DNA from 3 places in the Streptosporangium sp. NPDC050148 genome. Region 1 is predicted to be linked to each of the others. Evidence: predicted binding sites of a transcription regulator. Region 1 holds the regulator's gene; each other region holds the start of a gene.
The links. The regulator LexA, encoded in region 1, represses DNA repair genes until DNA is damaged. The targets are predictions, from matches to a motif close to TCGAACANNTGTTCGA.

Region 1 (3,269 bases):
GGCCCGCGCGTTCCGCGTCATGGCCGAGGCGGGCGCGGCCTCGGCCCCCGGCGTCGACGTCACCGCCGGAGACGTGAGCCTGCGCAGGATCGTCCACCACACCGTGGACGAGGTCACGAAGCTGGTCGAGTCCTACCGCTTCAACGTCGCGGTGGCCCGGATGATGGAGCTGACCAGCGCGGCGCGCAAGGCCATCGACTCCGGGCCCGGCGCCGCAGACCCCGCGGTCAGGGAGGCCGCGGAGGCACTGGCGGTCATGCTGTCGCTGGTCGCGCCGTACGCGGCCGAGGAGGGCTGGGAGCGGCTGGGCCACACCGGTTCGGTCGCCCTGGCGGGCTGGCCGGTGGCGGACCCGGCGCTGCTGGTCCAGGAGTCCGTCACCTGTGTCGTCCAGGTCGCGGGCAAGGTGCGCGACAGGCTGGAGGTCTCACCGGAGATCTCCGAGATCGACCTGGAGGCGCTGGCCCTGGGGTCGGAGAAGGTCCGGGCCTTCCTGTCCGGCGAGCCGCGCAAGGTCATCGTCCGCGCGCCCAAGCTGGTCAACATCGTCCCCTGAGCGGTGACCCCGGCCTCTCGCGGGGCGTCCGGACCGGCCGTGACCGGGGAACCGGGGCGGGGAGGGGCCGGGAACCCAGGGCCCCGGCCCTCCGGCCCTGGTTCTGACCCTGACTCGGGGACCCTGACCTTGGCTCAAGGACTCGAACCCTGACCCTGGCTCAAGGACCCGAACCCTGACCGGACCCGGGAGTCCGAGGGGCCGGTGAGAACCGTTGAGAACGCCGATGGGCGGCACCCCCTTCGAGGGGTGCCGCCCATCGGCGTGTACCGCTTCGTGCGACGCGTCGTGTCCCGATGCCCTAGAGCCGTGTGCCCCGGAGCTCGTGTGCCTCAGAGCTTGCGGAGGACCGCCACGACCTTGCCCAGGACGGTGGCCTCGTCACCGGGGATCGGGTCGTAGTTGGGGTTGTGCGGGACCAGCCAGACATGGCCGTCCCTGCGCTTGAAGGTCTTCACGGTGGCCTCACCGTCGATCATCGCCGCGACCACGTCGCCGTTGTCGGCCACGGGCTGCTGGCGCACGACCACCCAGTCGCCGTTGGCGATGGCCGCCTCGATCATCGAGTCACCGGTCACCTGGAGGAGGAAGAGCGTGCCCTCGCCGACGAGCTGCTTGGGCAGCGCGAAGACGTCCTCGATGCTCTCCTCGGCGAGGATCGGGCCACCGGCGGCGATGCGCCCGACCAGCGGCACGTAGGCGGCGGTCGGCCGGCTGACCGGTGCCTCGTCCTGGTCGGAGTCGGGATCCACCCAGAGCACCGGCTCGCCGGGAAGGCGCACCTCGAGGGCGCGGGGCCGGTGCGGGTCACGGCGCAGGTAGCCCTTGCGCTGCAATGCCGTCAACTGGTGCGACACGCTGGAGGTGCTGGTGAGCTGCACGGCCTCACCGATCTCGCGCATGGACGGCGGGTAGCCGCGCTGCTGCACCGAGTCCCGGATCACCTCAAGGATCTTCCGCTGCCTGGGGGTGAGGCCAAGGGAGTCACGCCTTCGCACCGCCAGGTCGCTGACGGCCGAACCGTTCTGGTCGTGCTGGCTCATACGAACTCCTCGCCTCCCGATCTGTATTGAACACGTCGCACACAGCGACCATATCTCGGCCCAAGATCATATTCAAACAATTGTTCGAATGTCCTCGATATCGGCCACGCCGTGGTGTACAACATCGTACGGGAGTTCGATCGACATCGTGTTCGATTCGCCGATCTTTCTTCGACATGTGTTCGGCCAGGTCGAGGGGATGGGGGCCACCATGAAACCGACCACGACGACACCGCGATCCACGTCCGCGTCCCGATCCCGGGCGGCATACCGGTCCTCAGGGGCCTCTGGGGCCTCTGGCGCACCGCGTCTGCGGCTCGTGCCGCCGCCGAGACCGGAGCCGGGGCCGGTGCGGGAGCAGGGTCCGGGGCGAGAGGCGGATCCGGCACGACAGGCGGGCCCGGGGCGAGAGGCGGGCCCGGCCAGACGGACGGGCCCGGCCTGGGAGCCGGGGCCGGGGCGGGAGGCCGACCCGGCGCGCGGGTCCGGGCGTGGCCCCGGAGCGCGTGGCTCCGGAGCGGCCGGAGGGCCCGATCGTGCGCGGACGGCGCGGCGCGGGGGAGCGCCGGCCGGTCCGGCGGGTCCGGGGGGACCGGGTGATTCCGGTGGTGCCGCGGAGGCGGTTCCCGCGCTGTTCCGCTCCGGGGCCCCCCTTTCCGGCTCCCGGCCCGCACCGCCCGGATCCGGCCGTGGGGCCGCCCGCTCCGGCGAGTCCGGACGTGGCCGGGGTGGGCGCGCCGAGACCCGGCGCGGAGCCGCCAGGTCCGGCGCCACCCGGTCCGGCTCCTCCGCTCGGACCGGCACCTCCCGGGCCGATGCCTCGCGGAACGATGCCTCACGGACCGGTGTTCCCGGGCCCGGTGCCTCCCGCTCGGGCGTCGCCCGCTCCGGTGGGCCGGCCGCGCCCGAGGTCGTCCCGTCCCGCCCCGGCCGCTCTCGCCCTGGAAAGCGCTCCGGTACGTCCCGCTCCAGCGCGCCCCGGTCAGGTGTGCCCCGCTCCGGCACGTCCCGCTCCGGCGCCTCCGGGGCCGGTGCTCTCCGGCCGGTCGCGTCCCGGCCCGAGGCGGTCAGGCGGCCTCTCCGGCTCACCCGGCGTGGGAGGATCGTGGCGGCGGTGACGCTGGTGCTGTTCACCCTGGGAGTGCTCTGGATCGGCGGGCGCATCGACACGATCTCGGCGGGCGAGCCGGCCGGAGGGCGGGGCCCGTCCCCGGTCACGGCGCACGTCGGCGACACGCCCTGGAAGGGCGACACGCCGTGGAGGGTCGTGGAGGCGCCGGCGTAGCGGAAGGGCCGTCCCGTTGGTCGGCCGCATCACAGACCCCGGCGGGCCCCGCGGCCCGGCGTTCCGGTCCGGCACCGGACTCGACCTTCTCCGGAGCCTGCTGCCGTAAGGGGGGCGTCTCCGGGCGCGCGATCTCACCGCGCGCCCGGGACCCGCGCCCGGGACCCGCGCCCGGGACGCGAGCGGGGCACGGGTGAAGCGGGCGGGACGGTGGGCGAAGCGGTTGACGTGCGGGCAGGGCGCGGGGGAGGCGGCCGGCCCGGGGGCGGGACGCGGTGGGCGGAACGGGTGAGGCACGACAGAGGCGTGGGCGGAGCGGTGGCGTGCGGGCGGGGCGTGGGTGAAGCGGGTGACCCGGGGGGCGCGAGCACATCGGGCGGACCGG
Region 2 (3,269 bases), on a different contig from region 1:
GGGCGCCGCCGTCGGCCTGCTGCTGATCCTGGTGATCCGGCCGCTGACCGGATGGCTGGCCGAACTGGGCGGACGGGCCGGCCCGCGCGAGCGCATCGCGACCGCGTTCTTCGGCATCCGCGGCATCGGCTCGCTGTTCTACCTCGCCTACGCCCTCGGCCAGGCCGACTTCGGCGTACCGGCCGCGGAGCTGTGGGCGGTGGTCGCCTTCACGGTGCTGGCCTCCCTGGTCGTGCACGGCATCTCGGCCACGCCGGTGATGACCCGCCTGGACCGGCTCCGCGAGCGGGTCGGCCGCGCCCGGGACGCCGACCCCGCCACCCAGCACCTCTGAGGGCGGCGGGACCGGGGGCCGCGAAAAAGGGTTGGCCCGGCGGGGAGGCAGCCGACTATCTTGTCCGCTCGTGGAGATACGCCCCCTGACCGCCGACGACCTCGACGCGGTGCTCGACAACCGCAGGCGCGCCTTCGGGATCATCCCGTCCGGTGACCTGGAGGACTGGCGGGCACAGGTCGTCCCGGTCCTGGAGGCCGGCAGGTATCTCGGCGTCGCCGACGGCCCCCGGCTGATCGCCACCAGCAGGATCAACGACTTCACCCAGTGGTGGCACGGCAGGCCGATCTCCATGGGCGGCGTCGCCTCGGTGACGGTCGCCCCGGAGGACCGCGGGCGCGGCGTCGGCCGGATGCTCCTGCGGGCCACCGTGGACCGCTGCGCCGAGCTGGGGCACCCGGTCTCGGCGCTCTATCCGGCCGCGACCCGCGTCTACCGCTCGCTCGGCTGGGAACACGCCGGAGCCCTGCACCGGGCCACCTTCCCGGCCGAGGCGCTGCGCGCGATCGGGCCCGCCGAGCGGTCCCCGGTCCGCCGGATGGGGCCCGGCGACGCCGCCGAGGTGATCGAGATCATGGGGCGGGTGCACGCCGGCGCCCGCGCCTCCGGCCCGATCTGCTGGGACGAGCCGACCTGGCGCCTGTGGCTGGAGGAGGAGGACGACTTCCTCTACCTGGCCGACGACGGGTTCGTGATCTACCGCTGGGACGGCGACGACATCGAGGTCGACGCCCTGCTGGCCGGCTCCGAGGCCACCGCCCGCACCCTGTGGTCGCTGGTCGGCTCCTCGTCCTCGATCGCCACGTCGGTCCGCGCCATCGTCGCCCCCGACGACCCGGTCTTCTGGCTGATCGGTGAACGCAAGAAGGACGAGGTCACCCAGACCCGCTGGATGTTCCGGGTGGTCGACCTGCCCGCCGCCGTCGCCGGCCGGGGCTTCCCCGACGGCGTCACCCTCGACACCGTCGTCCGGGTCGAGGATCCCCACCGCCCCGCCAACTCCGGCGCCTGGCGGCTCTCGGTCCGCGGTGGCGCCGGCGAGGCCCGTCCCGCCGAGGCCCCGCCCGGCTCCGTGCCGGTCCTCACCGCCGGGGGCTTCTCCGCGCTGTTCGCGGGCGTCCCGGCGGCCACCCTGCACCGCTCGGGGGCGCTCACCGTCCCCTCCGGCACCGCATCCCCGGACGCCACCGGTGTCACGGGCGCCCCGGGTGCCGCGGGTGCCGCGGATGTCGCAGGTGTCCTCGGGGTCCTGGAGACGGCCTTCCGCGCCACCCCGTACATGCTCGACTCCTTCTGACCCCGGCTGACCCCGGCTGACACCGGCCGCCGGGCCCGCGAGAGCCGTGCGCGCCGTGCCCGCACGCGGTAGAGTCTGCCACCGAACAGGTGTTCGGCGAGCGGAGGCGTGTCGGTGCGGGTGCCCGAGCTGCGGGTGATGGGGGTCGATCCCGGGCTGACCCGATGCGGGCTCGGCGCGGTCGAGGGGCGGCCCGGGGCGCCGCTGAACCTGGTCAGGGTCGGGGTGGTCCGTACCCCCGCCGACGACGAGATCGGCGCCCGGCTGGTGGCGATCGAGGCCGGCATCGAGCAGTGGCTCGACGAGGTCGAGCCCGACGCGGTGGCCGTGGAGCGGGTCTTCGCCCAGCACAACCTCAGGACCGTGATGGGCACCGCGCAGGCCTCCGCGGTGGCGATCCTGTGCGCCTCCCGCCGGGGGCTGCCGGTGGCGCTGCACACGCCGTCCGAGGTCAAGGCCGCGATCACCGGCAGCGGCACGGCCGACAAGCAGCAGGTCGGCACGATGGTCACCCGCCTGCTCCGGCTGGACGCCATGCCCAAGCCCGCCGACGCCGCGGACGCGCTCGCCCTGGCCATCTGCCACGTCTGGCGGGGCGGCGCTCAGAACAGGCTGGCCGAGGCCGCGGCCAAGGCCAGGGCGGCGAGCGGCCCGAAGACGACCGCCGCGGCCTACTTCCGCGGCCGGGGCGGGACGGCCAGATACTCGAGAGGAACCAGCACGTGATCGCCTCGGTTCGGGGACAGGTGACCGCGATCGCGCCCGACGGGGCGATCGTCGAGGTCGGCGGTGTCGGCGTCCGGGTGCACTGCACGCCGACGACGCTGGCGACGCTCAGGCAGGGCGAGGAGGTGCGGCTGGCCACCTCGCTGGTGGTCCGCGAGGAGTCGCTGACGCTCTTCGGCTTCGCCACCGACGACGAGCGCGGCATCTTCGAGATGCTCCAGGCGGCCAGCGGGGTCGGCCCCAAGGTCGCGCTGGCGATGCTGGCGGTGCACACCCCCAACGCGCTCCGGATGGCCGTGGCCGCCGCCGACGTCAAGGCGCTGACCAGGGTCCCCGGGGTGGGCCCCAAGGGCGCCCAGCGGATCATCGTCGACCTCAAGGACAAGCTCGGCACCCCAGAGGAGGCCGTCACCGCCGCGCTCAACGGCGACGCCCCGGTGCCCGTCTGGCGCGACCAGGTCCACTCCGGCCTGGTCGGGCTCGGCTACTCGGCCCGCGACGCCGACGAGGCCGTCGCCGCGGTCGCGCCCCAGGCCGACACGGCGCTGGCCGAGGGCCGCACCCCGCCGGTGGCGGCCCTGCTCAAGGCCGCCCTGCGGGTGCTGAGCGTGCGATGACGGACCTGTGGCCGGCGAGGGAAGGCGGACGGGCGTGAGCGAGCGGGACCTGGTGTCGCCGGACGCCGAGGACGACGAGCAGAACATCGAGGCGGCGCTGCGGCCCAAGCGGCTGGACGAGTTCATCGGCCAGGCGCGGGTGCGCGAGCAGCTCTCGCTGGTGCTGCAGAGCGCGCTGCGGCGCAACCGGCCGCCGGACCACGTGCTGATGAGCGGCGGCCCGGGACTCGGCAAGACGACCCTCTCCATGATCATCGCGACCGAGCTCTCGGTGCCGCTCCGGATCACCTCCGGG
Region 3 (3,269 bases), on a different contig from region 1:
CGGTCCCGGACCGGCGGGCGGGCCCGCCGGTCCGCCCGCCGTCCAGGGGCCGCCCTCCCGCGCCGGTGCCGGCCCCTGCCAGGAGGCGCGTACCGAGTGGGCCGCCTGCTCGGGCGCTGCGGAGCGGCCGACCAGGTGGTCCAGCAGCTGCTGGGAGGTGGGCCTGCGCCGGGGGTCCTTGGCCAGGGCGTGGCCGACGATCCCGCGCAGCGCGGGTTCCATGTCCTCCAGGGAGGGCTCGGTGTTGAGCACCTGGTACAGCACCGCGGGCAGCGCCTCGCCGCCGAACGGCGCCCGGCCGCTGGCGGCGAAGGCCATCAGGCAGCCCCACGAGAACACGTCGCAGGCGGCCGAGACCGGTTCGCCGCGCAGCACCTCGGGCGCCATGTAGCGGGGGGTGCCGAGGATCTCGCCGGTCCCGGTCATCCCGCTGAGCGTGTCCAGCGCGCGGGCGATACCGAAGTCGATCACGCGGGGACCGACGGGGGAGAGCAGCACGTTGGAGGGCTTGAGGTCGCGGTGCACCACCCCGGCGCCGTGGATGGCGGTCAGCGCGGTCGCCACCCCGACGGCCAGCGCGTCCAGGCTGGAGCCGCGGAGCGGCCCGCCGGAGTCGACGGCCTCCTCCAGGTTCGGGCCGGCGACGTACTCGGTGACCACGTAGAGCTGGTCGCCGTCGAGCGCCGCCTCGATGACCGCGGCCGTGCAGAACCTGCGGACCCGCTGCGCCGCGTCGGCCTCGCGGCGGAAACGCATCCGGAACCGCTCGTGCTGGCTGTACTCGGGGTTGATGACCTTGATGGCGACCTGCTGCCCGTCGGGGGACGCGCCGAGGTAGACCGTGCCCATCCCGCCCCGCCCCAGCCTGCTGAGCACGCGGTATCGGCCGATCTGCAGGGGTTCGTCGGGACTGAGGTTGTTCACCCTTGTACCTAACCGCATACGCCGTCACATGAGGGGATCAGCCTACCGATCCGTTGTCGCGCGTCGGCGGTCGCAACAGCGGCAGCCGCACTTTTTCCCGGCCGTCCGCCGCCGGTGCGTCCCGTGTGGCGGGGGAGCCCGTGGTCGTACGCCGGTCCGGGGCCGGAGAGCCGGTGATGCCGGAGTGCGCCGTCCATGCCGATCGGCCCGGCGTACGGCGTGACCTCCGGAGTCCGCGCCCCGGCGGGCACCGGCCCTCTCGTGAGCGGCCCGGTGACTTGCGTCCGGCGGCGTGAGAACGTATGTTCGATACTCCAGGCCCGCCTTCCCCCGGGTGCTCGTCCGAAAGCCGCGGGGAGAAGACCGTTGTGAGCAGACTCTACGGCGACCCTGTCGAGGTGTGGACCCGCGAGGGAAGGCCCGTCCAGTTCGTCTGGCGCGACCGTCTCTACACCGTCCACCGGGTCCTCGACCACTGGGTGGTCGCACGCGAGTGGTGGAAGATCTCCGAGACCGATCCGGGAGAGCGCCGGTTCTGGCGGGCCGAGGCCGCCACGGGCGGCCGGGCCGGTACCTACGAGCTCCGCTTCGACACCGCGGGCGCCGACTGGCTGCTGGTCCGGGCATGGGACGACGCCCCGCCCTGATCGCCCTGTCCCGATCTCCCGCCGGGGTTCACTGCCCGGCGGGGTGGACCTCCTGGGCGCGTTCCCGCCGGACGGGCTCCTGTGCGGTCTGCGGCACCTGCTCCGGGGCCGGTCGCCCGGCCCGTCGCGGCCCCTCCTCGCGGGTGTCCGCCTCCCGGGAGCCGGTCGGGGGGACGGGCGGGGAGGCCGACGGGGCGGTGGACGCGGAGACGGGAGGGGAGTCCTGCGGGTCCGGGGACGCGGATGCGGTCGTGGCGAGGGGCGCGGACGTCTCCGCCGGAGGCCGGGAGAGGCGGCGTCCGGCCGGTTCCCGGTGACGGTGCCCGGCGCCCGCGGCCTGGACGGCGCTGATCTGCCGGACGGTCGCCCCGCAGAGCAGGGAGGCGACCACGACCGCGGTCAGTTCGAGCATCCCGAAGCCGGTCAGGCTCCCGCCCCCGTGGGAGGCGCCGGGCCAGAGCCGTACCAGCACCAGGGTGAGCGCGACCAGCCAGCTCAGCCACCACGCGGACAGCAGCGCCACCCAGCGCTCGCGGCGGTCCAGCGGCGGCCGGGAGGCCCACCAAAGCCGGTCGACCAGCAGCGCGGGAGCGAACAGGTTGACCACCGGCACGAGCCAGCTCGCCAGGACCGGGAAGATCGCGGGCAGGTCGGCGTACCGGCGGGCGCGGACCAGCCAGTTCAGGTACGCCACCGCGCACGCGATCGCGGCCCCGGCGAAGAGCATGATCAGAATCGCGAAGACGGTGACCGCTCCGAAGACCGCCTCCGCGCCCGGGGACCGGGGGTCGCCACCGAGCCTGGAGATCTCCACGACCAGGCGCCTGCCGCGGGCGCGCTCGAACACCACCAGGGCGGTGGCCGCGAGCACCAGCGCGGTGAGCGCGAGGTAGACGGCCGAGGTTGCCCTTTTCTGTAGAGATGGGATAGAGCGCATGTATATCTCCCCCCGCCATGCGCCGAGGACCTGCCTCTTTCCTATCCCGTAGGCTCTTCCGCTAATCGGACCCGTCCGGCCCGTCCGTCCCGCGTTGCCCCTCCGGCCCCGTTTCCCGCCTGTTTCCCGCGGCTCCGCTCAGCTCACGACGCCGGACTCCCAGGCCCACGCCGCGGTCTCCACCCGGTTCCTCGCGCCCAGCTTCGCCTGGATGCTCCCCAGATGGGTCTTGACGGTGGAGAGCGAGACGAAGAGCTCGGCGGCGACCTCCTGGTTGGTCCGCCCCCTGGCCACCAGCCGGACCACGTCCAGCTCGCGCTCGGTGAGCGGCTCGGCCGGGGGCCGGCTCGCCCCGGACCGCGGATGGGCCAGGTGCGCGAGCAGGCGTACGGTGACCGACGGCGAGACCAGCGCGTCACCGGCCGCGGCGGCCCGGATCGCCTCGATGAGCAGCGTCGGCCCGCTGTCCTTGAGCAGGAAGCCGGTCGCGCCGGCCCGCAGCGCGCCGTAGACGTACTCGTCCAGGTCGAAGGTGGTGACGATGACCACCTTCATCGGGTCCGTCACCCCCGGCCCCGCCAGGATGCGGGTGGCCTCCAGGCCGTCCAGCTTGGGCATCCGGATGTCCAGCAGGCACACGTCGGGCCGCAGCCTGCGCGCCAGCTCGACGGCCTCGGCGCCGTTGGCGGCCGTCGCCAGGACCTCCATGTCCTGCTGGGCGTCCAGGATCATCTGGAACCCTGTCCGCACGAGCTCCTGGT

Region 2: ruvC (crossover junction endodeoxyribonuclease RuvC) is a predicted target of LexA. The motif match lies at 1,713-1,728, and genes of this name have one in related genera.
Region 3: ACZ6RT_RS17845 (DUF6504 family protein) is a predicted target of LexA. The motif match lies at 1,219-1,234, and genes of this name have one in related genera.

What each region holds. Positions count from the first base shown of each region.
Region 1 covers NZ_JBVJIA010000001.1:118,915-122,183, forward strand. The annotation lists gene leuS (leucine--tRNA ligase) at 1-556, shown strand, start outside; gene lexA (transcriptional repressor LexA) at 889-1,599, opposite strand; gene ACZ6RT_RS00540 (hypothetical protein) at 2,705-2,884, shown strand.
Region 2 covers NZ_JBVJIA010000028.1:49,032-52,300, reverse strand. The annotation lists gene ACZ6RT_RS27775 (cation:proton antiporter) at 1-334, shown strand, start outside; gene ACZ6RT_RS27770 (GNAT family N-acetyltransferase) at 405-1,631, shown strand; gene ruvC (crossover junction endodeoxyribonuclease RuvC) at 1,761-2,357, shown strand; gene ruvA (Holliday junction branch migration protein RuvA) at 2,354-2,974, shown strand; gene ruvB (Holliday junction branch migration DNA helicase RuvB) at 3,009-3,269, shown strand, end outside.
Region 3 covers NZ_JBVJIA010000014.1:81,512-84,780, forward strand. The annotation lists gene ACZ6RT_RS17840 (serine/threonine-protein kinase) at 1-924, opposite strand, end outside; gene ACZ6RT_RS17845 (DUF6504 family protein) at 1,293-1,571, shown strand; gene ACZ6RT_RS17850 (DUF4328 domain-containing protein) at 1,600-2,508, opposite strand; gene ACZ6RT_RS17855 (response regulator transcription factor) at 2,647-3,269, opposite strand, start outside.